Regions from separate parts of the Stenotrophomonas sp. YJH_SMC_138 genome, predicted to be linked through region 2. Evidence: predicted binding sites of a transcription regulator. Region 2 holds the regulator's gene; the other holds the start of a gene.
What was found. The regulator HrcA, encoded in region 2, represses chaperone genes, less so after heat shock. The targets are predictions, from matches to a motif close to TTNGCACTCNNNNNNNNNGAGTGCNAA.
Positions count from the first base shown of each region.

Region 1 (15,020 bases), on a different contig from region 2:
TGTTCCGCCACGTCCGGCAGGATCAGCGCCGGCAAGGGATCACCCACCTGCAGGGCAGGCTTCACGGCCGTCGCTGTGGAAGCCGTCGTTGGCGCGGCCGGTGCAGACGGGCCGGGTGAGAATCGATGCCCGGCCCACAGGCCGAGGCCGGCGGCCAGCACCGCTGTCCACAGCAGCGCTGGCCGTTGCCACTTCATCGTGCGGTGCGCAGCAGCGCTTCCTCGACCACCGCCTGGGTCAACAGGGTCGGCAGCACGGTCGGCGGCGCCCCCGGGCCGTACACCACGTACAGCGGCACGCCCACGGCCTTGTGCTCTTCAAGGAACGTGGTGATCTGCGGGTCGACGTTGGTGTAGTCACCGCGCATGTACACCGCGTTGGTGCGCATGAGCAGTTCCTTGAACTCCGGCCGCGACAGCACGGCACGTTCATTGGCCTTGCAGCTCACGCACCAGTCGGCAGTCATGTTGACGAACACCACGCGGTTGTCCGCACGCAGGCGGTCCAGCAACTGCGGCGAATACTCGACCACGTTCTCGCTGGCGGCCTGTGCGGCCCGCGCCGGTGGTGCCAGCTGGGTCACGCCCCAGGCAGGAACCAGCGCGCCGATCGCCAGCAGCACGCCGAGCAGGGTCACCGCACGCGAGCCGGTCCAGCGATTGCGCTCGAACAGCCACAGGCCGAAGGCGAACAGCAGCAGGCCACCCAGCACCAGTGCCATGCCGTCCACGCCGCGCTGTTTGCCCAGCACCCACAGCAGCCACAGCGCGGTGGCATACATCGGGAAGGCCAGCACGTGCTTGAGCGTTTCCATCCACGGGCCGGGCTTGGGCAGGCGGCGTGCCAGCGCTGGCACGAAGCCGATCAGCAGGAACGGCAGCGCAAGGCCCAGGCCGAGGAACAGGAATACGGTCATCGCCTTCAGCGGCGGGGCAATGAACGCGTAGGCGATCGCCCCGCCCATGAACGGGCCGACGCAGGCGCTGCCGACCAGGCAGGCCAACGCACCGGTGAAGAAATCGCCGGCCGGCCCGCTGCGGCTGGCCAGCGACTGGCCGAGGTTGCCGATGCCACCGCCGAGGGTAAACACGCCGGACAGGCTCAGGCCCACCGCGAACATGATGTAGGCCAGCGCCGCCACCACGCCCGGGTGCTGCAGCTGGAAGCCGATGCCGACGGCGTTGCCGATCGCGCGCAGGCCCACCATCAGCGCGCCGATCACCGCGAACGCGACCAGCACGCCCAGCGTGTACCAGAGGGCATGGCTGCGTGCCCGCTCAGGGCTTTCGCCACTCTGCGCCAGGCTCAGCACCTTCAGCGACAGGATCGGCAGCACGCAGGGCATCAGGTTCAGCACCAGGCCACCGGCCAGCGCCAGCAGCAGCACCCACACGAACGAACGGTCCGGGTTCGGGGTTGTCGCCGGTGGGCGCGTGCGCAGTGCGTTGCCATCGCGCGCGTCGGCGGCGAACTCATTGCGCGCACCCTCACTGCCGCTGGCGGCGGGAGTGGCAATGCCGTCGTTGGGGACGGTCGGCAGCAGGCGCAACGGTGCGCCGTTGGCGGATTCACGTGGCACGCCGGCGGCGGGCAGCGGGCTGATCACCTCGTTGCGCGCTGGCGCCTGGTCAATGCTGGCGGACAGCTTGCCAGCGGGAATCGACAGCTTCACCCGGCGGGTCATCGGCGGGTAGCAGATGCCATCGGTCTGGCAGCCCTGGAAGGTCACCACCAGGGTGCTGTCGACGGCATCAGTGACAGTGCGGCGCAGCGGCAGCGGCACTTCCACCTGGTTGAAGTAGACCGAGACATCGCCGAAGTGCTCGTCGCGATGCGATTGCGCGGCTGGCCAGCGCGGCTTGCCGGCCAGCACGCCGGCGCTGCCTTCCAGCTTCAGCGAGGTGCGGTCGCGATACAGGTAATAGCCGGGCGCTGGGCTGAAGCGCAGCAGCAGGGTGTTGCCGTCACTGGCGATGGCATCGAAGCCGAACGCCTGTTCCGACGGCAGCGGCAGGGCCTGGCTGTTGTTGGCCGCGCCCGGCAGGCGCAGGCCACCGCTGTTGCCGGCACCGGCCAGCGGGTTGTTGAACGGGCTGGCCGCACCGGCACGCGCGGCAGGCACCGCCGCCGCCGCACCGGCGCCCGGCAGGGTGACCTGCACCACGCGCTTCTGCGGCGGGTAGCAGACACCGGCATCGGCGCAGCCCTGGTAACGCACTTCCAGGCTGATGGTGCCGGCAGCCTCGGACGGAGTGCCGGGCAGGGTGGCCTGCAGGCGCTCGCGATAGGTCTCGACTTCGCCGAAGAAATCGTCGTGGTGCTTGTCGCCCTTGGGCATCTGCAGCGCGCCGGCATTGAAGGCCGGGTCGGCCTTGACGCTGGTGCGGTGGCGATATAGGTAATAGCCCGGTGCGATCTTGAACTGCAGTTGCACCTGGCCCCGTTCGGGGGCACTGGCGGTCAGCGCGAACGCCTGGTCCACCGGCAGCAGGTCCTTCTCATCCAGCGCGAAGGCCGGCAGCGAGAGCCACAACAGGGCGCACAAGGCGGCGCCGCGCGCAAACAGAGTCTTCAATCAGTGTCCTCCCGGGTCTGTGCCCGGATCCAGTCCAGATACGCCGGCAGGCCGGCCCGGGTTTCGACCGCGATGCACTCCGGGAGTTCATACGGATGCAGTGCGACGATCCGGGCAATTGCGTCATCGACGCGGCTCGCGGTGGTTTTCACCAGCAGCTGCAGTTCGGCGTCGGTGGTCACCTCCCCCTGCCAGCGGTAGGTCGACTGCGCGCCATCGAGGCGGGTCACGCATGCCGCCAGGCGCTCGCCGACCAGCGCGTGCGCGATGCGCTCGGCACTGGCCCGGTCCGGGCAGGTGGTCAACAGCAGCAGGACGGGATCGACGGTCGACATGACCGCCGAGTATAGGGCCGCCGCCGGGTCAGGGCCCGGCGGCGGCAGTGGACCGCTGCGTTGCGCGGTCAGTTGGCCAGCTGGCAGGTGGCCGGCTTGGCCGAGGTGAACAGGGCCGGGGTTGCCCACTCGGGGTGGTCGATGAACGGGTTGCGGTTGCCCTGGAAGCTGTAGATCACGTCATTGCGCGCACGCTCGGCATCATCCGGCGGATCGGACAGGTGCCAGTCGATCAGCGTGGACAGCAGGCCCATGTAGGCCGGCGAACTGCTGGTCTTGACGATTTTGCTGCGGTCGTCGGTCAGCTCCAGGTCCGGCTCGGACTGGCCGGTGGCCGCATCCTTGCCGCCCTCGTAACGGATCGCCATGTACATCACCGCACGCGCCATGTCGCCCTTGCGCTTGCCCCACACCTCGAAGGTGCCGGTGTTGCCGTCCGGCGTGCGCACCCAGTTGGAGTTGCCCGGATAGCCGCCGCTGCCGCCGCCCTGGCCGTTGTTGGCCTCGGTGGCGCGCTCGCCGCAGTTGGCGTCGCACTTGCCGAACGGCTTGTTGCCGCGGTCGGCGTTCCACTGCGCGTCGGTCAGGTACAGCATGTGGGTGTCGGTATACGGCGCGTACGGCAAGCCCTTGTCACCGGTGGTGGTGGCAAAGCCCAGCGAGTTCGGCCAGGTGTGCTCGCGGTTGTACTTCAGGCCACTGCCACTGCCGGCGCGATCGGTCACCTTGGCGTAGCTGTGGTTGCGATATGCATCGAGGATCCTGCCGGAATTGTTCGGATCCTCGTCGGCGATTTCCAGAATGGTCCAGGTACTGGTGCCCGAGCCGCTGTAAGGGTAGGCGGTGTGGCCCTTGATGGTGGCATGCAGCGAGCAGCGCAGCTGGCTGGGGCTGCTGGTGTTGACCTTGGAGTAGTAGCCGGCCGGCACGCCCGGGTTGCCCGGGTCCGGATTGCCGCCGGTGCTGGCCACGGTGAAGGCGATGCGGCTGTCGGCGGCCGGGTGCGCGCCCTGCAGGTCGGTGATGCGCGCGGCGCGGATGTCGAAGCGGCAGGCCTCACCGGCCACCAGCGCAGTGTTGGTGGACAGCTTCACGCTGCGGCCGCTGGCCGGGAAGGTCAACGGCACGCTGCCGGAGGTGCCGCAGCTCAGGGCGAAGGCGCCACTGGCTAGGTTCACCGTCTCGCTGAACACCACTTCCAGGTCGGCGGCGGCCGGGAAGGTGCTGCTGCCCTGCGCCGGGGTGGTGGTGGAGACCGACGGCGGTGTGTTCGGGCCCGGGGTTCCGCCGCCACTGAAGGTCTGGCCGTTGTTGCAGCTGCCGAAGGTCTGCCTGGCCGACTCGGCCCAGGTGAAGTGGGTGTACTGGCTGCCGCTGCCGGTCAGCTGCAGCGAGGTGCCCGCGGCCGTGCTGTTGGTCTCGGCCACCGGGATGTTCTGGCTGGTCATGCCGGCGGCAGGGCCACCGGAGGCGGTGATGGCGCCCTCGTAGCTGAGGAACTGGACCACCTTGCCGCTGGCATCGACCAGGGCGATGCCGTCGTTGGGGCCGTTCTGGATGCCGTTGGTCGGGTAGTTGACCACGGCGATGGTCGCGCTGCCGCAGCCGGCGGCGGTGCCGGCCGGGACCGGGTTGTTGGCGTAGACCGCGGCCGCCGAAGGATTGCTGCCGTTGTAGAGGTAGAGGCGGTAGCCGGACAGGTCCTCGCCGGCGGTGGCGACCACTTCGATGGCTTCGCCGACGTCACCGGCGGCGGTGCTGTCGTCGTAGTGCAGTTCGTTGATGAAAACCTCGGCCTGGGCCGGCGCGGCGGCCAGTGCCAGCAGGCAGGCGGCGGCAAGCGGGGACAGCAATCGCATCGACTACTCCTTGTGATTGGGAATGCCTGACCGAGCCTAAGGCCGATCCGGTGACACTTTGTCGTAAATGAACGTCAGATATCTGACAGTGCGACGCTTGTCACCGAAATTGTCCAAGACCGACGCCTTGGCCGAGGCGCGCGGGCGGAAAAATTTTTTCATTCCGCCCTTGAAAGGGGGCGCCGGGGCTCCATCTCTGCCCTGCTCCCGACGTTGTCGGGTTTCTTCACGTGCGGTTCTGGCACTCGCTTGGGGTGAGTGCTAACATCGCCGGACTTTTTTAGACCAATCAATCACTTAAGAGGTCTCCTATGAGCATCAAGCCGCTGCACGACCGCGTTGTGGTCAAGCCGATCGAAGCCGACGAAATCTCCGCCGGTGGCATCGTCATCCCCGACTCGGCCAAGGAAAAGTCCACCAAGGGTGAGGTCGTGGCCGTCGGCCCCGGCAAGCCGCTGGACAACGGCAACGTGCGCGCGCCGTCGCTGAAGGTCGGCGACAAGGTCATCTACGGCCAGTACGCCGGCAGCTCGTACAAGAGCGAAGGCGTCGAATACAAGGTCCTGCGCGAAGACGACGTGCTCGCCGTCATCGGCTGAGCCCCGGCGCGACCTGTTTCAACCTGATCCCAAACTCCCAGCCGCCGGGCATCGTCCGGCGCTACCAATGAGGTAAATGCAATGGCTGCCAAGGATATTCGTTTCGGTGAAGACGCCCGTTCGCGCATGGTGCGCGGCGTCAACGTTCTCGCCAATGCCGTCAAGGCCACCCTGGGCCCGAAGGGCCGCAACGTCGTGCTGGAAAAGAGCTTCGGCGCGCCGACCATCACCAAGGACGGCGTCTCCGTCGCCAAGGAGATCGAACTGGCTGACAAGTTCGAGAACATGGGCGCGCAGATGGTGAAGGAAGTTGCTTCGCGCACCAACGACGATGCCGGCGACGGCACCACCACCGCCACCGTGCTGGCCCAGGCCCTGATCCGCGAAGGCGCCAAGGCCGTTGCCGCCGGCATGAACCCGATGGACCTCAAGCGCGGTATCGACAAGGCCGTCTCGGCCGCCGTCGCCGAGCTGAAGAACATCTCCAAGCCGACCGCCGACGACAAGGCGATCGCCCAGGTCGGTACCATCTCGGCCAACTCGGACGAGTCGATCGGCCAGATCATCGCTGACGCGATGAAGGAAGTCGGCAAGGAAGGCGTCATCACCGTTGAAGAAGGCTCGGGCCTGGACAACGAGCTGGACGTGGTCAAGGGCATGCAGTTCGACCGCGGCTACCTGTCGCCGTACTTCATCAACAACCAGCAGTCGCAGACCGCTGACCTGGATGACCCGTTCATCCTGCTGCACGACAAGAAGATCTCCAACGTCCGTGACCTGCTGCCGGTGCTGGAAGGCGTCGCCAAGGCCGGCAAGCCGCTGCTGATCGTGGCCGAGGAAGTTGAAGGCGAAGCGCTGGCCACCCTGGTGGTCAACACCATCCGTGGCATCGTCAAGGTCGTGGCCGTCAAGGCCCCGGGCTTCGGCGACCGTCGCAAGGCGATGCTGGAAGACATGGCCGTGCTGACCGGCGGCACCGTGATCTCCGAAGAAGTCGGCCTGTCGCTGGAGAAGGCCACCATCAAGGACCTGGGCCGCGCCAAGAAGGTGCAGGTCTCCAAGGAGAACACCACCATCATCGACGGCGTCGGCGACAAGGCCAACGTTGATGCACGCGTGGCGCAGATCAAGACCCAGATCCAGGACACCTCCTCGGATTACGACCGCGAGAAGCTGCAGGAACGCGTGGCCAAGCTGGCCGGCGGTGTTGCCGTGATCAAGGTCGGCGCCTCGACCGAAATCGAAATGAAGGAAAAGAAGGATCGCGTCGACGACGCCCTGCACGCGACCCGTGCGGCCGTTGAAGAAGGCGTGGTTCCGGGCGGCGGCGTTGCCCTGGTCCGCGCGATCACCGCGCTGGCCGGCCTGAAGGGCGCCAACGAAGACCAGAACCACGGCATTCAGATCGCCCTGCGTGCGATGGAAGCCCCGCTGCGCGAGATCGTGGCCAACGCCGGCGACGAGCCGTCGGTCATCATCAACAAGGTCAAGGAAGGCACCGGCAGCTTCGGTTACAACGCCGCCACCGGCGAGTTCGGCGACATGCTGCAGTTCGGCATCCTGGACCCGACCAAGGTGACCCGTTCGGCGCTGCAGAACGCCGCTTCGATCGCTGGCCTGATGATCACCACCGAAGCCATGGTTGCCGAAGCTCCGAAGAAGGACGAGCCGGCCATGGGTGGCGCCGGTGGCATGGGCGGCATGGGTGGCATGGGCGGCATGGACTTCTAAGTCCACGTCCCCGGCGGTCGTTGCCGACCCTGGTCGGCACGCCCTCCCGATGCAAGGAAGAACCCCGCCGCAAGGCGGGGTTTTTCGTTGCCCGGTTGCCGCCGCAGCAGCGCATCGCTACGCTCGGTGGCCATGCCTACCTCCTTCATCGTCGTCGACGACTTCCTTTCTCCTGCCGATGCGCAGGGGCTGCGCCAGGCGGCGCTGGGCCTGACCTATCCGGTGCAGGAGGGCGCATTCCCCGGCCGCAATTCGCAGCAGCGGCTGGAACTGGACGGGCTGTCCGGCGCGGTCTCGCGGCTGGTCAACGAACCGCTGCGGCCGGTCAACCCACTGCAGTCGCATGGCAAGTTCCGCCTTACCCTGGCCGGTGACACCGGCCGCGCCAAGGTGCACGCCGATCACTCGCACTGGTCGGGCATCCTCTACCTGAGTGCACCGGAGCACTGCGAGGGCGGCACCGAGTTCTTCCGCCACCGCCGTACCGGCACCGAGCGCATGGCCCTGGATGCAGCGGAGCTGGCCGCATTGGGCTATGCCAACGGCGGCGACATGCATCGTGACATCATCGAGCGCGACAGCAACGACGACAGCCAGTGGGGAATGACCATGCGCATCCCGATGCGTTTCAACCGGCTGGTGCTGCTGCGGCCCTGGTTCTGGCATACCGCCGGGCCAGCGTTCGGCGACCGCCCGGAGAATGGCCGGCTGGTGTACCTGATGTTCTTCGAGCAGGCGCGCTGAGCGGAGCAGGCATCCACGCGTGAGGTGGATCCACACGCCATGCATGGTTGCTCCCATCCCTCCGCACTCCCCGCCCAGGGATCATCGCGCCTTCATTCGACGAAGGCCTTCGCCGCGCCGTACTCCCACTGCCATGGCACGCCGATATCACCCAGCACGAACGCCACCAGTGCCGGGAAGGTGGCCTCGGCCCGTACATCGTTGCCCAGGATCACCACGCAGCGTTTGTGCCGCTCGATGCACACCAGGGTGTTGCCGACCGCATCGTCGTGGCCGCCCTTGTAGAAGCCTGCACCCTGGGGGCCACGGAAGGTCACCACGCCCAGGCCCGCGGCCAGATCCCGGTGCTGCTGCGCAACGGGCAGCTCCGGCTGCAGCGTTGGGAACTGGCTGGCGGTGGTGATCGGCAGCTGCGGCCGCACCAGTTCCCTGCGCATTGCCGCAGACAGCCCATCGCCGCGCACATAACCGGCGGCGAAGTGGGCCATGTCGGTGATGGTGGTATCCATCGATCCTGCCGCCCGCACACGGCTGCGTTGATCGTGCGGCTCTGTATCGCCTTCGACGGTCCAGCCATCGGCCAGGTTGCCGGCGAAATCCGCGCGCCACGACATGCTGGTGCGCGCCATGCCGAAGCGATCGAACACGCGCTGCTGCATCAACGCACCCACATCCTCGCCCAGTCGCCCACGTTCGATCACGAACTGCAGCAGGATCAGGCCCTCGCCGGAATAGCCGTAGCGGCTGCCGGGCTCGAAGTGGAACTTCAACCGGCCATCCGGTTCGAGAAAGCCGAAGTTGGCAAAGCCGCTGGCGTGATTCAGCAGCTTTCGCGGCGTGAGCCGGCGCCAGCGTGCATCACTCGCCAGCACGCTGTAGTCGGCGTACTTTTTCGGTTCGGGCGGGTAGTCTGGCAGCGGCACGTCCAGAGCTGTGGCGATGCTGGCATCCAGATCGATCACCCCGTCCTGCGCCAGCTGTGCGACCAGGTGGCCGAAGGCCATCTTGGTGAGCGATGCGGCATACATCACGGTGTCGGTGCGCAGCGGCTCGCCTGCGGCGTTGCGTTCACCGTAGGCGGCCACATGCACCACCTTGCCGTCATCGATCACCGCCAGCGCCATCCCGCGCGCATGGGCCGCCTGCATCAGCCGCTGTGCTTCGGCATCGATGCGAGTGGGCGAGGGCACGGGTGGCGGCGCGGCCAGTACCGCCAGCGGGAGCAGCGTCAGCAACATCAGGGTGGCACGGCACATGCGTGGAACTCCTGGTGGGGCGCACGGTGATGCTACGCCGGGCTGCCGCTGGCGTCATCGCCAGTTGTCAGCCGGCCTGCGGCCGGCGCAGGCAGATCCGTGCTGCGCCGGCACCGATGTCCACCTGGCCGCCGCGCACTGCATCGGCACCGAGGATCAGCGCCGACCGGCCCTCCAGGCCGATCGCCTTGAACACCGGCAGTTCGCTGATGCGGACCTCCATCGACGGGTGCTGCCAGCCGCCGCCGGTCATGCCGGGCAGGGTGTACAGCCAGGTTGCCTGCTTGCCGCCGCCCAGGCCTTCGGTGCCCTTTTCACGCACCCGCACCCGCGCGTCGCTGCCGTCGGTGCGCAGCCCCAGTGCGCGGGCGGCTTCGGCGTTGAGGACGGTCTGTGCGGCACCGGTGTCGACCACGGCGATGGCGTCCACCGCAGGCGCGCCCAGTGCAAGCGTGATGAAGCCGAACTGGCGCAGGCCGCCAGTGCGGCCGGGCAGCGCATTGGGCTGGCAACCCGGTCCTTCCAGGTTCAATCCGCCGGGTGTCCACAGCGCCAGTTGATTGCGGCCGAAGTCCCAACGGGTGTCCCAGCGCCCGGTCAGATCGTTGCCGATCAAGCCGTCGATGGCTGGATCATCATCCTTCGGCAACGATGACAGATCCACGTTCATGGCTTGGGCCTGCAGCTGCCAGCTGCCCAGCTGCCAGGACGTGCTGCGCATGCGCTGCAACCGCGCCGAAGCTGCACTCGCCCCTTGCGCCTGTGATACCTCTGCATCCGCATCCTCCAGGCCATAGCGCCGCACGACGCGGGCATCGACCAGCGTTGCCCCCGCGGCACTGTCGACCACGAAGCGCAGCGGTTCGGCGCGCCCGTCCAGCGAGACGGCCACCGCCGGATGACCGCCCTGCATCCACATCGGCAGGATGTGCGCGGCGGCGTTGGAGGCGAGCGCAGGCAAGGGAGCGGCGAACAGGGGCAACAGGAAGAGGCGCAAGGGAAGACTCCGCAGTGATCGTGGGTGACCATTGGCGCACGGCGGCGTATCGCCGGAATATCGGCGTTGATACCGTCCTGATACACAGGTGCTGGATACTGTCCGAATGAGTACTCCCATCCGTGTCATCGTCGTCGACGACGATGCCAGCATCCGCGACGCCATCGCCGACCACCTGCTGCTGCACGGCTACCAGGTACGCCTGGCGGCGGATGCGGCGGCACTGGACGTGCTGCTGCAGGCCGAACGACCGGACCTGATCATCCTCGACTGGATGATGCCCGGTGAGGATGGGCTGTCGGTCTGCCGCAGGCTGCAGGCGAGGGCGATCCCGATCCTGATGCTGTCGGCGATGGGGGCTGCACCGGACCGCGTGATCGGCCTGGAGATGGGCGCGGACGACTACCTGGCCAAACCCTTTGATCCGCGTGAACTGCTGGCGCGGGTACGCGCACTGCTGCGCCGTCAGGACAAGCTGCGCACGCAGGTGGCCAGCGAGCTGCGGTTTGATGGCTGGCGATTGCTGCCCGACCAGCGTCGCCTGTTCGCACCGGACGGTGCCGAGCTGGTGCTGAGTCGTGGCGAGTTTTCCCTGTTGCTGGCGCTGGCCGAACGTCCCGGGCGGGTGCTGGGGCGTGAGCAGCTGCTGCAGTTGAGTCGCGGAGAAGCCAGTGACAGCGTGGACCGTGCCATCGACCTCGCGATCAGCCGCCTGCGCCGCAAGCTCGGGCAGGCCGCGTCCGGGGCAGAAGCCCTCGTGCAGACACTGCGCGGGGAAGGGTATCGCTTCGACGCTGAGGTACAGGTGCTGTGAGCAGCCGGTGGTCGACCACTCGCTGGATCGCGATGCTGGCGCTGGCCAGCCTGCTGCTGGCAACCCTGGCCAGCGTTGCAGTGGTGGGTTGGATGCCCCGGCCCGCGCCGCCACCGATGCGGCTGGACCATGCGATGCAGGTACTGCGTGGGGAACAGGCGCCGGCGTCACTGGGATTGCGCAGGGCGACGCAGGACGCGCCCCCCCAAGGTAGCGCCAGCGACTGGCTCGCGCAGCTGGCGGCCGCGCAGATGGGCATGCCGGCCGAGGATGTACGCCTGGCATGGACGGGGCAGGGCAGGGCGCCCGATGTGCAGGTCATCGAGGGTGGCGCGGTACTGGACGCCTCCGGTCGTGCTGGCGTGCTGAAATCACAGGCCGCGCTGCTGACCGCGATGCAGTGGCCGCCGTTTGAACTGGGGATGCGCCAGGCCGACGGCCGCTGGCGGGTGGTCGGCAGCGACCATAGTGACCTGGCGGCCTGGCGCCGCCAGGTGATGCTCGCCCTGTTGGGCGGTGCGATCCTGCTGGCGCCGTTGGCGGCGTGGGCGTCGATCCGGTTGGGGCGCCCGCTGCGGCGCCTGGCCGAAGCGAGCGCACGGGTCGACCTGCAGGCCGAATCGCCATTGCCCGACGATGGCCCACGCGAAGTGCAGATGCTGGCCGCCGCGATCAGCACCGGTCGCGAACGCCTGCGGGTCCAGGCACAGGACATGACCCGTATGCTGGCGGCAGTGGCGCATGACCTGCGCACGCCCCTGACCGGCCTGCGCCTGCGCGCCGAGTTCGCTCCCGCACCACAGGCCGCCCGGATGGTGGCGGACATCGAACGCATGGACGCGATGATCGAGCAGGTGCTGGACTATGCACGCGGCGAGCTGCAGCCCTTGCAGATGCGCTCGCTGGATCTGGCTGCCCTGCTGCAGGAATGCCTGCAAGGGGCGCTGCTGCGCGGGGTCGACATTTCGCTTCAGTGCCCGGATACGCTGCCGTGGCATGGCGATGCGCTGCTGCTCCGGCGCGCGGTCGACAATCTCATCGACAACGCCGAGCGTTACGCGGGCGCCGTGGAGCTGCATGTCGCCGTGTGGGGACATGGGGTGCAGCTGGATGTGATGGATCGCGGGCCGGGTATCGCCGAAGCTGATCGTGTCCGCCTGCTGCAACCGTTCCAGCGCAGCGAAAGCTCGCGCAGTCGCGCTACCGGTGGGACCGGGCTGGGACTGGCCATGGCCGCCAACGTGGCCAGGCGTCACGCAGGCGAACTGCAGCTGCTGCACCGCGAGGGCGGCGGGCTGATCGCGCGCCTGCTGCTGGGAAAGCTCCCCTGATATCGGCTGTGGTTTACAGATGGCGGCTATCCGGTTATATGATTAGGCGCCTAACCATATCGTGTTCGTGAGATGATCGAAGCCAAGCATCAGGCCCTGGTGGAGGAATCGCAGCGACGCGGCCACGCCAACATCGCGCAACTGCGCCTGTGCTTCCAGCTGCTCTCGTTGTCCTCGTCGATCGATCGCGACTGCGCCGCGCGGCTGGCACCGCATGGGCTCAGCGAGGGCCGCTTCATCGTGCTGTTCCTGCTGCACGGGGCCGGTGGCACGCTGCCGCCGCACCTGCTGGCCGAGCGTGCCGGCGTGACCCGTGCCACCATCAGCGGCCTGCTCGATGGCCTGCAGCGTGAAGGCCTGCTGCAGCGTCGCAGCGATGACGGGGATGGCCGCCGTCTGCAGATCGTATTGACCGCACCGGGAAAGCGCTTGGCCGAGTCGTTGTTCGAGCAGCACACGCAATGGATCAGCGGTCTGTTCGACGGCCTGGATGCGGGTGAACAGCAGCAGCTGTCGCAGCTGCTGCACAAGGTCTGGCAGCATACGGACGGCGGGCGGGAATCGGCAGCATGAGCACGCCCGTTCCTGCGCAAAGGCTGCATGCACTCAACAGTGGCAGCGCTGCTGCCACCCATCTGGCCGAATGCCTGGCCGTGGATTTCACCGCGCTGCTGCAGGTGGTGGCGCCTGCCCTTGAGCCGGAATCGCTGCAATGCATGCGCGACGCCTCAGGCAAGGGCATCACCCAGCGCATGGCGCTGGCGGCGCGGTTGCTGCACGAAGCCGGACAGGGGGAGCCTGCGCGCTGGCAGGCGCATACGTCAGACACGGTGCGTGGCTGGGCCTGCTACCTGATCGGCGGCGACGCCGACGCGACGCTGCCGGCCAAGCTGCAGGCGATGCGGCCACTGGCTGACGACCCGCACTTCGGCGTGCGCGAATGGGCGTGGCTGGCGCTGCGTGCCGACATTGTTGCCGCACCACTGCAGGCGCTGGAGTACCTGCAACCATGGACGCAGGAAGGATCGCCGTACCTGCGCCGCTTCGCCTGCGAAGCGCTGCGCCCGCGCGGCGTGTGGGCCACACATGTCGCGCTGTTCAAGCGGCAGCCGGAACTTGCAGAGGCGATGCTGGAGGCACTCGCCGACGACCCGGAGCGCTATGTGCAGGACTCGGTCGGCAACTGGCTCAATGATGCCGGCAAGACACAGCCGCAGTGGCTGCGTGCGCTGTGCGCGCGCTGGCAACAGCAGCACCCTGGTGATGCCAATGCCTACATCCGCAAACGCGCCATGCGCTCGCTCCGGTAGTGCCGGCCGCTGGCCGGCAACCCCCCAAACCTTCAAGGAAGAAGCAGCATGTCGCACACCTTCATCGAGCTCTACACCGCCACCCCCGCCTGGACCACGCTCCAGCCCGAGCAGCGGAATGCCTTCTTCGCCCGTATCGGTGCAGGCATGCAGCAGTTCGATCCAGTCCGCATCACACTGCTGGCGATGGGCCGCATTGCCAGGGGCGTACAGCACGGCAGCGATGAGCAGTTCTATGCGGTCTGGCGCTGTGCAAGCCGCGCGGACGCCGATGCGCTGGTGGCCGGCATTGCCGCCACCGGTTGGCATCAGTACTTCGCCACCATCAACGCCGTCGGCGCAGACGATGGGATGGGGCAGCACCTTGCCGACCTGGCCGCCTTGTAGCAGCGTCTCCGGACGCGCATGGCACATGCGCCTGTCACCCGGACGCGGTAAACAGGACATTGCCCATGTCCATCCGCAGGGAAGTTGATCATGCAGAGCACGCTCCAGGTCACGCTGTTCGGCCCGCTTGGCGACAGCCCGACATTGCAGTTGCCGGGGCGGGAAGGGCCGTCGGTGGCCATCCCGGAGGCGGCCCTGCGGCGGTTGGTTTCCGACCTCTACACCACCCGTTCCCTGCTCAATCCCGAGCAGCTGGACGAGGCCAGGCAGGAGCTGGACCGCGTGCTGGAGCGCTGGGCCGACATCCACGAAGGCCTGTTGCTGGACGTGGAAGTGCATGGCAAATGAGCAGCTTTGCGTGGCTGCTGCCGCGTGGGCAGCGCCGGCGCGCGCCTCGCTGAACCGCACCCGCGGTTGCGGATGAAACATTTTGCACTGCGCAAAAGCTGTGCTATCAATACACCCCATGAACGCAGCCGCCACCCGCTTTTACTGGTATTACTTTCCGAAGCCACTGGCGGAGGAAGGACTGCGCTCACCCTGAAGAAAGCTTCAGACGCATTCCCGAAAGCCGCCAGCGAACCTGGCGGCTTTTTTCATGCCGCCACGCTGGGGACCCCAACGTTCCGGAGATCTCCTGCAATGCCCCCGCACACCGACGACCTGCGCATCCGCACCATCGAACCGCTGACACCGCCTGCCCAGCTGCTGGCGATGCTGCCCTGTGACGATGAAGCCTCCGACACCGTCAGCGCCTCGCGCGCGGCCCTGCACCAGATCCTGCACGGCCGTGACGACCGCCTGGCAGTGGTGGTGGGCCCGTGCTCGATCCACGACCCGAAGGCCGCCATCGAATACGCCCAGCGCCTGAAGCCGCTGCGCGACGCGCTGGCCGGCGAACTGGAAATCGTCATGCGTGTGTACTTCGAGAAGCCGCGCACCACGGTGGGCTGGAAGGGCCTGATCAACGACCCGGACCTGGACGGCAGCTTCAGGATCGACAAGGGCCTGCGCATTGCCCGCGGCCTGCTGCGCGACATCAACAAGCTCGGCCTGCCGGCCGGTGTCGAATTCCTCGATGT
Region 1 is NZ_JCAFTB010000001.1:868,579-883,598, reverse strand. It holds gene AC5P7I_RS03895 (redoxin family protein) at 1-197, opposite strand, end outside; gene AC5P7I_RS03890 (protein-disulfide reductase DsbD domain-containing protein) at 194-2,575, opposite strand; gene cutA (divalent-cation tolerance protein CutA) at 2,572-2,910, opposite strand; gene AC5P7I_RS03880 (endonuclease) at 2,979-4,769, opposite strand; gene AC5P7I_RS03875 (co-chaperone GroES) at 5,081-5,368, shown strand; gene groL (chaperonin GroEL) at 5,450-7,099, shown strand; gene AC5P7I_RS03865 (DUF6445 family protein) at 7,232-7,843, shown strand; gene AC5P7I_RS03860 (serine hydrolase domain-containing protein) at 7,936-9,099, opposite strand; gene AC5P7I_RS03855 (retropepsin-like aspartic protease) at 9,167-10,096, opposite strand; gene AC5P7I_RS03850 (response regulator transcription factor) at 10,203-10,910, shown strand; gene AC5P7I_RS03845 (sensor histidine kinase) at 10,943-12,241, shown strand; gene AC5P7I_RS03840 (MarR family winged helix-turn-helix transcriptional regulator) at 12,314-12,814, shown strand; gene AC5P7I_RS03835 (DNA alkylation repair protein) at 12,811-13,551, shown strand; gene AC5P7I_RS03830 (DUF6616 family protein) at 13,600-13,938, shown strand; gene AC5P7I_RS03825 (hypothetical protein) at 14,029-14,286, shown strand; gene AC5P7I_RS03820 (3-deoxy-7-phosphoheptulonate synthase) at 14,581-15,020, shown strand, end outside.
Region 1: AC5P7I_RS03875 (co-chaperone GroES) is a predicted target of HrcA. The motif match lies at 5,008-5,034, and genes of this name have one in related genera.

Region 2 (15,020 bases):
GGCGTCCTGCGGTTCCAGCTCGATCAGGAACTGGCCGCCGCCCATGCCCAGCTCGGCGATGATGCCGGTGGTGGTGGCCGACAGCTCGGCAGCGGCGGCGCGGCGGCTGGCGGTCAGCAGCCCGGCCTGCACGCGCCACGCCGCAGCGGCCTTGTCGATCTCGCCGGCGAGGCGCTGCAGGCGTTCGTCAGCCCCACGCAGCTGTTCCACTTCGGCGTGCATGCGCTCGCGCTGCGCGCCCAGTTCGTCCATCGGCACACGGTGTTTGCGGGCCAGGTCGTGCAGGCGGCCGAGGCGACGCTCGTTCTCCTCGAACTGTTCCGGGTCGGCGTCGAGGTCGTCATGCACGCGGTCCAGCAGCGACAGGGCTTCGTGCAGCTGGATCGAGGCGTTTTCGATCAGGCCGTCGACCTCGCCCAGGCGCGGGTCGTGTTCGATCAGGCGCGACAGCTCGTGGCGCACCTGCTGCAGCAGGTCCAGCGCGGAACTGCCGTCGTCGCCATTGAGCTGGTTGCTGGCCGCCTGGCAGGCACTCAGCAGGGCACTGGCATGGGCCTGGCGGCGGTGGCTGGCGCCGAGTGCGGCAATCGATTCGGGTTCCAGATCCTCGCGGTCCAGTTCGCGCAGCTGGTGCTCCAGGAAGCCGATCCGGTCACTGACGTCGCCCTGCTGCGACAGCGCCAGCGATTCATCGACCAGCGCCTGCCAGGCCGCAGCGGCGCGGCGCACCTGGCGGCGCTCGTCCTCGTTGCCGGCATAGGCATCCAGCAGGGCCAGCTGCGAAGGGCGCGTCAGCAGGGCCTGCTGCTCGTGCTGGCCGTGGATCTCCACCAGCAGCGAGGCCAGGTCGCCCAGCTGCGCCAGGGTCACCGGGCGGCCGTTGATCCAGGCCCGCGAGCCGCCATCGGCACGGATCACGCGGCGCAGCTGGCACTGCTCCTCGTCGTCCAGCTCGTTGTCGGCCAGCCACTGGCGCGCGGCCTGCAGCTGGTCCAGCGCGAACTCGGCCGACAGCTCGGCGCGCGCGGCGCCGTGGCGGACCACGCCGCTGTCGGCGCGCAGGCCGGACAGGAAGCCCAGCGCGTCGACCATCAGTGACTTGCCGGCGCCGGTCTCGCCTGAAACCACGGTCATGCCTGGCCCGAACTCCAGTTCGGTGGCGCGGACGACGGCGAAATCCTTGATCGAAAGATGTCTGAGCATGGGTAAGGGGGTGTCAGCAGCCGCGCAACGCTAGCACGCGGGCGCGGGAGGTCCAATGACTTGCCAAGGTGATCCGCCGCCATTATCTAGTGTCCGTGTCTCACAGGTTGATTCCATGCACGGTTCTCCCGACCAGCTTGCCCCGCGTGCGCGCCATCTGCTGCGCACGCTGATCGCGCGTTACATCCAGGACGGTGAGCCGGTCGGCTCGCAGACGCTGGCGCGCGTGGCCGGGCTGGAGGTCAGTCCGGCCACCATCCGCAACATCCTGGGTGACCTGGAAGACCTGGGGCTGCTGGCTTCGCCGCACACCTCGGCCGGGCGCGTCCCGACCGCACATGGCTACCGGGTGTTCGTCGACAGCCTGCTGCAGATGCAGCCGCCGGGCGAAGGCGAGCTGGCCCGGCTGCGCCAGGAACTGGCCGGCGGCGGCAGCACCCAGGCCCTGCTTGGCAGCGCCTCGGAGCTGCTGTCGGCGATGAGCCACTTCGTCGGCGTGGTCAGCGCCCCGCGGCGCGAGCAGTTCGCGTTCCGCCAGATCGATTTCGTGGCGCTGGACGGGCGCCGGGTGCTGGCGATCCTGGTGTTCGCCGACAACGAGGTGCAGAACCGGGTCATCGAGACCCGCCAGGAGTTCGCGCCGGGCCAGCTGGAACAGGTCGCCAACTACCTCAACGCGCATTTCGCCGGCCTGCCGATGGCCGAGATCCGCACCCGCCTGCTGCTGGAACTGCGTGATGCCCGTTCGGAGCTGGAGCAGCTGCTGGCGCACAGCATCGAGCTGGCCGAGCAGGCCCTGCAGCCGGCGGCCGATGACATGCTGGTGGCCGGCCAGACCCGCCTGATGGGGGTGCAGGACCTGTCCGACCTGGAGCGGCTGCGCGAGCTGTTCGAGCTGTTCTCCAGCAAGCGGGAGATCCTGCAGCTGCTGGAGCGGACCATCCAGGCGCCCGGCGTGCGCATCTTCATCGGCGAGGAGACCGGGATGATGCCGCTGCAGGGCGTCTCGCTGGTCACTGCCCCTTACACGGCCAATGGCCAGGTGCTGGGCGTGCTGGGCGTGATCGGCCCCAAGCGGATGGCCTACGACCGGATGATCCCGCTGGTCCAGGCTACTGCCGATGTACTCGGCGCGGCGTTTTCGCCAGCCGGGCGCACTCCTGGAACATCCGACGCTTGAAACGCAGCATCCCGCCCACACTAGGGTGGGTGGAGGCGGAGACTGACCGCCAGGGACCCAGACATGAACCACGAACATCCAGATATCGAATCCCAGCAGACTGCCGCCGATGCGGCCGCCGCCGCCGGCGTCAACGACGAAGTGGAGCGCCTGCGCGCCGAGGTCGAGCAGATCAAGGCCGATGCGCTGCGTGAGCGCGCCGACCTCGAGAACCAGCGCAAGCGCGTTGCCCGTGACATCGAGCAGGCCCGCAAGTTCGCCAACGAGAAGCTGCTGGGCGAGCTGCTGCCGGTGTTCGACAGCCTGGATGCCGGCTTGAAGGCGGCCGGCGATGACCCGCATCCGCTGCGCGAGGGCCTGGAGCTGACCTACAAGCAGCTGCTGAAGGTTGCCGCCGACAACGGGCTGGTCCTGCTGGACCCGATCGGCCAGCCGTTCAACCCGGAACACCACCAGGCCATCAGCCAGGTGCCGGCCCCAGACGCCGCCCCGGGCAGCGTGGTGACCGTGTTCCAGAAGGGTTACCTGCTCAACGAGCGCCTGCTGCGGCCGGCGCTGGTGGTGGTGGCCGCCGACTGACCCCTCCAGGGCCGGAAGGCGGGAATGTCCCGTCACCCGGCCCGACGCTGAACGCGCCGGGCGACCGGAAACACAGCGTTCGGGAGATGGCTTGAATGTTCCACGAGCCTCCCCCACATCGTATTCATCCACCGGCCGAACGGCCGGACTGACCCCAACAAGCATCCTCAGGAGTCTCCCCCATGGGCAAGATCATTGGTATCGACCTCGGCACCACCAACTCGTGCGTGGCGATCATGGACGGCGGCAAGGCCCGCGTCATCGAGAATTCGGAAGGCGATCGCACCACCCCGTCGATCGTCGCCTACACCAAGGACGGCGAAGTCCTGGTGGGCGCCTCGGCCAAGCGCCAGGCCGTCACCAACCCGAAGAACACCTTCTACGCGGTGAAGCGCCTGATCGGCCGCAAGTTCACCGACGCCGAAGTGCAGAAGGACATCGCCCACGTCCCGTACAGCATCCTGGCCCATGACAACGGCGATGCCTGGGTGGCCACCAGCGACGGCAAGAAGATGGCGCCGCAGGAAATCTCGGCCAAGGTGCTGGAAAAGATGAAGAAGACCGCCGAGGACTTCCTCGGTGAGAAGGTCACCGAAGCGGTCATCACCGTGCCGGCCTACTTCAACGACAGCCAGCGCCAGGCGACCAAGGACGCCGGCCGCATCGCCGGCCTGGACGTCAAGCGCATCATCAACGAGCCGACCGCGGCCGCGCTGGCCTATGGCCTGGACAAGGGCGACAACAAGGATCGCAAGATCGTGGTGTACGACCTGGGCGGCGGCACCTTCGACGTCTCGGTGATCGAGATCGCCAACGTTGACGGCGAGAAGCAGTTCGAAGTGCTGGCCACCAACGGCGACACCTTCCTGGGCGGCGAAGACTTCGACAACCGCGTCATCGAGTACCTGGTTGAAGAATTCAACAAGGACCAGGGCATCGACCTGCGCAAGGATCCGCTGGCCCTGCAGCGCCTGAAGGACGCTGCCGAGCGCGCCAAGATCGAGCTGTCCAGCGCCCAGCAGACCGAAGTGAACCTGCCGTACGTCACCGCTGACGCCTCGGGTCCGAAGCACCTGAACATCAAGCTGACCCGCGCCAAGCTGGAAGCGCTGGTGGAAGACCTGATCAAGAAGTCGATCGAGCCGTGCCGCGTCGCCCTGAACGATGCCGGCCTGCGTTCGAGCGACATCAGCGAAGTGATCCTGGTCGGTGGCCAGACCCGCATGCCGAAGGTGCAGCAGGCGGTGACCGAGTTCTTCGGCAAGGAACCGCGCAAGGACGTCAACCCGGACGAAGCCGTGGCACTGGGCGCTGCGATCCAGGGCGGCGTGCTGGGCGGCGACGTCAAGGACGTGCTGCTGCTGGACGTGACCCCGCTGTCGCTGGGTATCGAAACCATGGGCGGCGTGTTCACCAAGATCATCGAGAAGAACACCACCATCCCGACCAAGGCCTCGCAGGTGTTCTCCACCGCCGAGGACAACCAGTCGGCCGTGACCGTGCACGTGCTGCAGGGTGAGCGCGAGCAGGCCCGCTTCAACAAGTCGCTGGCCAAGTTCGACCTGTCCGGCATCGAGCCGGCCCCGCGTGGCCTGCCGCAGGTGGAAGTGTCCTTCGACATCGACGCCAACGGCATCCTGCACGTGTCGGCCAAGGACAAGAAGACCAACAAGGAACAGAAGGTCGAGATCAAGGCCGGTTCGGGCCTGTCCGAGGAAGAGATCGCACGCATGGTCGCCGACGCGGAAGCCAACCGCGAAGAAGACAAGAAGTTCCAGGAGCTGGTGCAGGCCCGCAATCAGGCCGATGCCCTGATCCACGGCACCCGCAGTGCCATCACCGAGCACGGCAGCAAGGTCGGCGGCGATGTCATCGGCAAGGTCGAGGCGGCCCTGGCCGACCTGGAAACCGCGATGAAGGGTGACGACAAGGCACAGATCGAAGCCAAGTCGAAGGTGCTGGAGGAAGCCGGCCAGTCGCTGTTCGCCGCTGCTTCGGCCGACCAGGGCGGTGCCCCGGGTGCCGACGCCGGCAACGCCGGCAAGGCGCAGGACGACGTGGTCGACGCCGAGTTCACCGAAGTCAAGGACGACAAGAAGTCCTGATCCGGACCGACACGGGACGCTGGCCATCAGCGTCCCGTTGTCGCATCAGGGTCCTGACCGCCCACCGGCGTGTCGGGGCGCCCGACGCAAGAGCGGACCTGGTTCCGCTCTTCCGCTTTGACGAATCCCGACTTTCCGGAACCAGATTCACCATATGAGCAAGCGCGATTACTACGAAGTGCTGGGCGTTGCCCGCACCGCCACCGACGACGAGCTGAAGAAGGCCTACCGTCGCTGTGCGATGAAGTTCCACCCGGACCGCAACCCGGGTGATGCGGCGGCCGAAGCCTCCTTCAAGGAGTGCAAGGAAGCCTACGAAGTGCTGTCCGATGGCAACAAGCGCCGCATGTACGACAGCCACGGCCACGCCGCGTTCGAGCACGGCATGGGCGGTGGTGGTCCGGGCGGCCCGGACATGAACGATATCTTCGGCGATATCTTCGGCAACATTTTTGGCGGGGGCGGCGGTGGGCCGCGCCAGGCCCGTCGCGGCGCCGACATCGGCTACGTGATGGAGCTGGACCTGGAAGAAGCGGTACGCGGCGTTGAGCGCCGCATCGAGATCCCGACCCTGGCCGAGTGCGGCGACTGCGATGGCAGTGGCTCCGAAGACGGCAAGGTCGAAACCTGCAATGTGTGCCATGGCCGCGGCCAGGTGCGCATCCAGCGCGGCATCTTCGCCATGCAGCAGGCCTGCCACAACTGCGGCGGCCGTGGCCAGATCATCGCCAAGCCCTGCAAGACCTGCCACGGCAACGGCCGTGTCGAGGAAGACAAGGTGCTGTCGGTGAAGGTGCCGGCGGGCGTCGATACCGGCGACCGCATCCGCCTGCAGGGTGAAGGTGAGGCGGGTCCGGCCGGTACGCCGCCGGGTGACCTGTACGTGGAAGTGCGCGTGCGCGAGCATGCGATCTTCCAGCGCGATGGCGACGACCTGCACTGCGAAGTGCCGATCCGCATCTCGCAGGCAGCGCTTGGCGACACCGTACGCGTGGCGACCCTCGGCGGCGAAGCGGAAATCCGCATCCCGGCCGAGACCCAGACCGGCAAGCTGTTCCGCCTGCGTGGCAAGGGCGTGCGTTCGGTGCGCAGCCGCAGCGAGGGCGACCTGTACTGCCGCGTGGTGGTGGAGACCCCGGTCAACCTCACCAACGAACAGCGCAAGCTGCTGGAGCAGTTCGAAGCCACCTTTGTCGGCGAGGAAGCACGCAAGCATTCGCCGAAGTCGGCGACGTTCATGGATGGCGTGAAGGGCTTCTGGGACCGGATGACGTCCTGAGTTTTTCAACCGAAGCGTTGAGCGGTAGCGCCGGGTCATGCCCGGCGTTTTCGTTTGCGATCAGCGGAAAAACGCCGCGGGCGTCTGCCCCAGTTGGCGTTTGAACATGCTGGTGAACGCGCTGGGGCTGTCGTAGCCCATCGCCAGCGCCACATCGATGACCTTGTCGCCGACTGCCAGCCGCTCCAGGGCGGCCAGCAGGCGCGCCTGCTGCCGCCACTGCCCGAAGGTCATGCCCAGTTCGCCGGCGAAATGGCGCTGGATGGTCTTCACGTCCACCTGCAGGGCCTGGGCCCAGTCCTGCAGCGTGGCGTCGTCGGCGGGATGCTTCTGGATGTGCTGGCAGATCCTCTGCAGGCGCGGGTCGGTGGGCGAGGGCAGGTGCAGCGGCAGCACGTCCATGCGGTGCAGCTCGTCCAGCAGCAGGCGCACCACGCGACCGTCGCGGCTGTCGTCCACGTGCGCGGACTCGATCAGGCTGGCCGCCAGCAGTAGTTCGCGCAGCAGCGGCGCCACCTGTACTGCGAACGCCCCATCCGGCAGTTGCGGTGCAAAGTCCGGTTCCACGTACAGGCTGCGCATGTGCACCTCGGCGATGCAGTCCACCGCATGCACCATGCCGGCCGGAACCCAGATCGCGCGGGTGGAGGGCACGACCCAGCGGCCACCGTCCGCGCGCACCACCATCAGGCCGGACATGGCGAAGACCAGTTGGTGACGGCGATGCCGGTGTGGCGCGATGTGGGTACCGGGCGGGTAGTGCCGGGCGCGGCTGGTCACCGGGCGGTGTACCGGCACTTCGTTCCACGGCGCGGTCTCGCGGATCGGGCAGGGAGTGTCCTTTTTGCGATAGGCCATGACCCGAACGCGGCAGAAGGGAGTGGGGGCCCACCGTAGCATGCGTGGCTCGCCCCCAACCTGACTGTGTCCATGTCGACCCTGGCTTCTCCCGCAACGACCTCACGCCCGGTGGCTCCCGGCGTGCTGGCCGCCATCTCCACCTCCCATGTCGTCAACGACATGATGCAGTCGCTGATCCTGGCCATCTATCCGGTGATCAAGGGCGGCTTCAACCTCAGCTTCACCCAGATCGGCCTGATCACGCTGACCTACCAGCTCACCGCGTCGATCTTCCAGCCGTTGATCGGCATGGCCACCGACCGCCGCCCGGCACCGTACTCGCTGCCGATCGGCATGGCCTCGACCCTGTGCGGCATGCTGCTGCTCGGCTTTGCGCCGAACTACGCGGTGGTGCTGATGGCTGCGGCGATGGTCGGCATTGGTTCGGCCATCTTCCACCCGGAGGCCTCGCGCATCGCCCGGCTGGCCTCGGGCGGTCGCCATGGCTTCGCGCAGTCGGTGTTCCAGGTGGGTGGCAACTTCGGTACCGCGCTGGGGCCGTTGATCGCTGCGGCCGTGATCGTGCCGTATGGCCAGCGTGCCGCATCATGGTTTGCCGGCGCCGCGCTGATCGGCATCGCGCTGCTGACCTATGTTGGCCGCTGGTATGCACTGCACCTGGGCACACCGCGTCCGGCCAACACCGCGTCTATGGCCCCGCGGCATTCGTCGCGCACCGTGGCCAAGGTGCTGGCGATCCTGCTGGTGCTGATCTTCAGCAAGTACTTCTACATGGCCAGCATCGGCAGCTACTTCACCTTCTACCTGATCCACCACTTCGGCATTCCGGTGGCACAGGCGCAACTGCATCTGTTCGCGTTCCTGGTGGCGTCTGCCGCCGGTGGTTTCCTCGGCGGCCCGCTGGGTGACCGCATCGGCCGCAAGCCGATCATCTGGACCTCGATCCTCGGCGTGGCCCCGTTCGCGCTGATGCTGCCGCACGCCGATCTGCTATGGACCACAGTGCTGGCAGTGCTGATCGGCTTCGTGCTCTCCTCGGCGTTCTCGGCCATCGTGGTGTACGCGCAGGAGATGATGCCGCACCGCATCGGCATGGTGTCCGGCCTGTTCTTCGGCTTTGCATTCGGCATGGGCGGGCTTGGCGCGGCCGTGCTGGGCATGCTGGCAGACAGGACCAGCATTGAATTCGTCTATCAGCTGACCGCGTTCCTGCCACTGCTCGGCATCGTCGCGGCGTGGCTGCCGCCATCGCGGCCTGCTGCTCACTGAGGGGGTTGGGTTTGCAGGGCTTGCAGCCCTGCACCTGCAGAGGCAACGTCAACAGCAGAAGCGGGCTATCCGTGGGTTGGCGGGGTGGGTCCGGTTGCAGGGGACGCCGTAAACCCATCCCTGGGGGCTTGGCCGCGGCATCCATGCCGCGGACACCCCTGCAACCGGACCCACCCCGCCTTCGACAGTTTCCTGCGATCCGTCGGAACGGCTCTTGGGGTCAGATCCGTTTTCCGAAGGAAAACGGATCTGACCCCGATTTATTTCGGTATCCCACAGATGTGCCGACCAACGGTCGGCACCCACCAACAGTCGCGGGAATCTGTCAGAAGCGGGGCGGTGTGGGTGGGCAGGACCGTTGGCGCCATGGATGGCGCCATCGAGCCCCCATGGGTGAGGGCGCTTCGCTTGCGAAGCACTGCTTCGCAAGCGCCCGAACGCACAGCCGCCAGCGGCTGGGCCGGACCCCGGAGGGGGGTTTACGGCGTGTCCTGACCACCCACACCGCCCCGCCATCCCACGGAATGCGGTTCTTGATCTTGCTTCGGCTTCGCCTTCGGCAGGTGCAGGGCTGCAAGCCCTGCCGAAAACTCCCTTGGGCGTAGAATGCGGCCATGAGCGAATCCCTTGATAACCACCTGGTCCACGGCCGCCGCCAGCGGCCGGATGGGCCGTCGCCGATCGATGTCATCTCGGTCCAGTCGCAACTTGTGTACGGCCACGCCGGCAACAGTGCCGCCGTCCCGCCGATGCGCGCACTGGGCGTGCGCGTCGCCGAAATCCCGACCGTGCTGCTGAGCAATGCGCCGTTCTACGACACTACGCGGGGCCGCGTGCTGCCCGCCGACTGGTTTGCCGACCTGCTGCTGGGTACCCACGAGCGTGGCCTGCCGCAGCGGGCGAAGATGCTGGTGTCCGGTTACTTCGGCAGCACCGCCAACGGTGCGGCCTTCGCCGACTGGCTGGACAACATCCTGCCGGCCTGCCCACAGCTGCGTTACTGCCTGGACCCGGTGATCGGTGATACCCATACCGGACCCTACGTGGAACCGGGCCTGGAAGCGATCTTCGCCGAGCGCCTGCTGCCCCACGCCTGGCTGGTGACGCCCAATGCCTTCGAACTGAATCGCCTGACCGGCATGCCGGCACTGGCCGAGGCCGATGCCATCGCCGCCGCGCGCACGCTGCTGGATCGTGGCCCGCACTGGGTGATCGCGCACAGCGTAGGCGGCAACCCGGGTGAGCTGGTCACCCTGGCGGTCGGGCACGAGGAAACCTGGCGCTGGACCTCACCGCTGCTGCCGGTGGACGTGGCCGGTACCGGTGACGTGCTGATGTCGCTGGTGGTGTCGTTCCTGCTGCGCGGTGAGTCGATGCAGCAGGCGATTTCGCGCGCGATTGCCGGCACCCATGCGGCGCTGGAGGCGACCCTGGACAACGGCTTCGAGGAGTTCGACGTGATCGCTGCCGCGCCGGCGGCGCTGGCCGAAGGAACGCGCTTCCGCGCTGAACGCGTGGCATGAGCGGCCTGGATCCACGCACGCCGCGCACGGTCGGCATCGTCGGCAGTGCTGGTGCCTATGGGCGCTGGCTGTGCCGCTTCTTCCAGCAGCACCTGCAGCTGCAGGTGATCGGCCATGACCCGGCCGACCCGGACTCGCACACGCCGGAACACCTGCTGGCGCAGGCCGATGTACTGGTGTTCTCGGCACCGATCCGGCACACGCCGGCGTTGATCGCCGAGTACGTGCGGCAATCGGCGGGCCGCGAGCAGGGCAGGCTGTGGCTGGATGTGACCTCGGTAAAGGAGGCACCGGTGCAGGCGATGCTGGCCTCGCAGGCCGAAGTGGTCGGACTGCACCCGATGACCGCGCCACCCAAGGCGCCGACCCTGAAGGGGCGGGTGATGGTGGTCTGCGAAGCGCGGCTGCAGCACTGGCGGGCATGGGTCGATACGCTGTGCACCGCGCTGCAGGCCGAGTGCGTGCGCGCGACGCCGCAGCACCACGACCAGATGATGGCGCTGGTGCAGGCGATGGTGCATGCCACCCACCTGGCGCAGGCAGGCGTGCTGCGCCAGTACCAGCCGCAGCTGGGCGATCTGGCCGCGATGATGCCGTACCGTTCGGCGTCGTTCGAGCTGGACACGGCGATCATCTCGCGCATCCTGTCGCTGAATCCGGCGATCTACGAAGACATCCAGTTCGGCAACCCGTACGTGGCGCCGATGCTGGAGCGGCTGGTGGGGCAGCTGCAGGCCCTGCAGGTGCAGGTCGGACAGGGCGACGACGGCGCACGGGCTGCATTCCGTGAGCAGCTGCTGTCAGCCAATCGCAGTGCCTTCGGCGAGCAGGCCCTGGCGGATGGCAACTACACGTTCGAACGCGTGGGGTATCTGCTGGCCGATCTGACCGAGCGCAACGCGCTGTCGGTGCACCTGCCGGAGGACCGGCCTGGCTCGCTGCGCGAGCTGTTGAACGTGTTCGAGCAGCATGGCATCAGCCTGGCTTCGATCCATTCCTCGCGCACGCCCGGCGGTGAAGTGCACTTCCGCATCGGATTCGTGGCCGGCAGCGATCCGGCGGCGATCACCCGGGCCGCGGCCGACGTGGACGCCAGCGGCATCGGACGGGTGCTGGGCTGAATTCATCCACAGGCGGTGTGGATGGTTTCTGAGCAAACGTGTGGATAACCCTGCGCAGCCCTTGTCAGGAAAGGCTGTCAAGATGCTTGGTGAAAAATTGATCACGCCTTCTTGTGGAGTCGAGCCTTGCTCGACTGCCCTTGGCAAAGAGCGTGTCGACCGAGGTCGACACCTACCAGAGCAGGGCGACACGGCCAGTGCCCACCAAGGTGGGCAGCGCTAGATCATCAACCGCAGTTCGCCGCCGCTGGTGGTGAATTCGCGGCCATTGCGAACCAGATGACGCCCGTCATCCAGCTCGTAACGCGGCGTGGATTCAGAGTGATGCCCGCTGCCATTCGCCTCGGGCTTGAACTCGATGATGATGTGGCTTTCGCCATTGCTGTCGACTGCAGGGAACTGACGGAACGACATCGCGTACCTCCTTCAGCGGATGCTGCTGATGCGAGGCCAGCTTGGTCCGGCCGATGTTAGCCGGCCGTCATCAATCGATGAACTGCAGTCGTGCCAGTTCAGCGTAAAGTCCGCCTTCGGCCAGAAGCTGGGCATGGGTACCTTCGGCCACGATGCGGCCCTGGTCCATCACCACGATGCGGTCGGCCTTGAGCACGGTGGCCAGGCGGTGGGCGATGACCACCGTGGTGCGACCGGCCATCAGCCGCTCCAGCGCCTGCTGCACGCTGTGCTCGCTCTGTGCGTCCAGCGCGCTGGTGGCTTCATCGAGCAGCAGGATCGGCGCGTCCTTCAGCAGTGCGCGGGCAATCGCCACGCGCTGCTGCTGGCCACCGGACAGGCGCGCACCGCGTTCGCCCAACTCACTGTCGTAGCCCTGCGGCAACGCGCGCAGGAAGCCATCGGCCTCGGCCGCACGCGCGGCAGCTTCGACCTCGGCGTCACTGGCCTGCAGGCGGCCATAGCGGATGTTGTCGCGCGCACTGGCCGCGAACAGCGTCGGCTGCTGCGGCACCAGCGCCAGCTGCGCGCGCAGCTCGGCCGGATCGACCTGGCGTACGTCGATGCCATCCACGCAGATGCGGCCGCTGGCCGGATCGTGGAAGCGCAGCAGCATCGACAGCACCGTGCTCTTGCCCGCGCCCGACGGGCCGACCAGGGCCACCGTCTCGCCCGGGCGGACATGCAGGTTGAAGTGGTCCAGCGCGGCCTGGTCCGGACGTTGCGGATAGTGGAACACCACGTCGTCGAACTGGATTTCGCCGCGCAATGGTTGCGGCAGAACGTGCGGCTGCGCCGGCGCACGGATCTCGATGTCTTCCTGCAGCAGCTCGCCAATGCGGCCCATGCCACCGGCTGCACGCTGCAGTTCGTTCCACACTTCGGCCAGCGCGCCCACCGAGCCGCCGCCGATCAGCGCGTACAGCACGAACTGCCCCAGCGTGCCGGCACTGAGGCGCCCGTCGATGACATCGTGCGCGCCCAGCCACAGCACGCCAACGATGGCGCCGAACACCAGCAGGATGGCGCTGGCGGTGACCAGCGACTGCGCACCGATGCGTCGGCGCGCGGCGCCGATGGCATCGCCCAGTGCCTTGTCGAAGCGTCCGCGCTCGTAAGGCTCGCGTGCATGTGCCTGCACCGTGCGCACGGCGCCCAGCGTCTCGCTGGCCAGGCTGTTGGCATCGGCGATGCGGTCCTGGCTGCTGCGTGCAACCGTGCGCAGCTTGCGCGCGCCGATGATGATCGGCAGTACCGCCAGTGGGATGCCGAGCAGCGACCATGCCGCCAGCCTGGGGCTGGTGACGAACAGCATGGCCAGGCTGCCGACCACGGTGACGCTGCTGCGCAGGGCGACCGACATGGTCGAGCCGACCACGCTGCGCAGCAGTTCGCTGTCAGCGGTCAGGCGCGAGACCAGTTCGCCGCTGCGGCTGCGGTCATGGAAACCGGCACCGAGTTGGATCAGGTGTGCGTACAGGCGGCTGCGCAGGTCGGCCACGACTTTTTCGCCCAGCAGCGACACGAAGAAGAACCGTGCGGCCGTTGCCAGTGCCAGCACCACCGCCACCAGCATCAGCAGGGCGAAGGCACGGTTGATCTGGCCACCGCTGGTGAAGCCGTGGTCGATCATCTGCTTCACGGCGGGGGGCAGGCTCAGCGTGGCGGCCGAAGAGACCGCCAGCGCCAGCAGCCAGGCGGTGAACAGCCCGCTGTGGCGGCGCACGAACGGCCACAGCGTCCGCAGGCTGCCGAGGCGGCGCAGCGGTGGGGCCGAGGCGGGGGCGTCGTCCTTGTCAGTCATCCTGGTCGTCGTCTTGTATGCGGATACGGTCACGGGTGGCGTCGCGCAGGCGGATTTTCAATGCATCGACCTGATCGGCCGGCAATTCGACCCGCAGGCACACGCCGTTGGCATCGAACTGTTCATCGCGCTTCACGGCGCCGAAGCTGGGAAGGGTGGCATGCAGGGTGCCCAGATCCTCGAAGCCGGCCAACAGCTGCAGCCGGGCCATCGCCACCAGCGGCAAGCGCGGGGCGGTACGCAGGCATTCGGCGGCGGCGCCACCGTAGGCGCGCACCAGTCCACCGGCGCCCAGCTTGATACCGCCGAACCAGCGCGTCACGACCACCATCACCCGGTCGAAGCCCTGGCCGTCGATCGCAGCCAGGATCGGCCGCCCAGCGGTGCCGGCGGGCTCGCCATCGTCACTGGAGCGGTAGTCCTGGCCGTGCCGGTAGGCCCAGCAGTTGTGGGTTGCGTCGGCTACGGCCACCTGTTGCAGGAACGCCAATGCTGCCGCGGCGCCATCGATCGGCGCGGCATGGGCAATGAAGCGGCTGTGTTTGACTTCCAGCGTGTGGCTTACCGGCTGGGCGAGGGTATCGGGCATTCCCGCCATTCTACGGGGTCGCCGGAGGTCACTGCCCGCTTCAGTCGTCCAGCAGCGGGCGCAGGTCGCGCGGCAGGCGCGCTTCCGGATACTGCTGCACATAGCGCTCCAGGCTGGCGCGGGCCAGGTCGCGCTGGCCGTCATCGCGGCGCGCGCGGATCTTCTGCAGCCACTGCCGTCGCGGCAGCTGTGCATCGGCGTCCACCTCGGCCTGCACGGCATCCGCACTGAGCCGCGCGTCGGCGCCCCGGCGCATGACGCCGGGCGCGGAGCGGCTCGGGGCCTGCCGCTTCATCGAGGTGATCTCTACCCGATCCAGTGCCTGCGCCCGTTCCGCATCGGCAGCATTGGCCACTGGCGCCTCGGCGCTGCGTGCTTTCAGCGCCCCTGCCGGGGCCGGCGCCAATGCCGGTGCAGGTGCCGAATAGGCAGCCGGTGCGGGAGGCGCGGGCGGTGCCGCTGCCGGTGCGGTGGCCGGACCAGGCGGGAGCGCCGCAAAGGACGTATCGGCGGCCGCATCCGCCGCCATCGATCGTGCAGCCTGGGCCGGAGCTTCAGCAGTCTCGGTCGGCGCAGGCTTGGCTACCCGCGCGACGGACGGCGCCGGGGGAGCGGCAACAGGGGCCGCCTCGGGTGCTGCAGGTTCGGTGGTCGTTTCCGATGCGGCAACCGCGCTGTCGGCTGGACTGCTCCCAGCGGCCTGATCGGCGGCCGCGACGTCTGCCGCAGCGGGCGCCGCGGCAACAGCGGCCTCGCCTGCCGGAACCGGCGGCGGTTCCGGGCGCAGCTGCCAGGCGATGCCGATGGCGAACACCATCGAGGCGGCGATGCCGAACACCGCCGGCCAACGCGGACGTGTGCGCTGCCTGCGCGGCGCCTCGGCGGAGACAGCAGCATCGGCCACCGGTGCGTGCACGGCAGCGCGCGCCGCGGCCAGGATGGTGGCGTCCAGCGCGGCCGGCGGGGCCTGTTCGACGCGACGGCCGAGCAGGCGCGCCAGCTCGCGTTCTTCCGGCGTCAGCGGTTCGTCTCGGTTCATGCGTTCAATCCCGCA
Region 2 is NZ_JCAFTB010000004.1:106,578-121,597, forward strand. It holds gene recN (DNA repair protein RecN) at 1-1,203, opposite strand, end outside; gene hrcA (heat-inducible transcriptional repressor HrcA) at 1,319-2,383, shown strand; gene grpE (nucleotide exchange factor GrpE) at 2,447-2,962, shown strand; gene dnaK (molecular chaperone DnaK) at 3,145-5,067, shown strand; gene dnaJ (molecular chaperone DnaJ) at 5,222-6,346, shown strand; gene AC5P7I_RS10875 (AraC family transcriptional regulator) at 6,407-7,204, opposite strand; gene AC5P7I_RS10880 (MFS transporter) at 7,277-8,476, shown strand; gene pdxY (pyridoxal kinase) at 9,091-9,999, shown strand; gene AC5P7I_RS10890 (prephenate dehydrogenase) at 9,996-11,120, shown strand; gene AC5P7I_RS10895 (hypothetical protein) at 11,340-11,534, opposite strand; gene AC5P7I_RS10900 (ABC transporter transmembrane domain-containing protein) at 11,605-13,377, opposite strand; gene AC5P7I_RS10905 (IMPACT family protein) at 13,370-13,966, opposite strand; gene AC5P7I_RS10910 (hypothetical protein) at 14,007-15,005, opposite strand; gene AC5P7I_RS10915 (RNA polymerase sigma factor) at 15,002-15,020, opposite strand, start outside.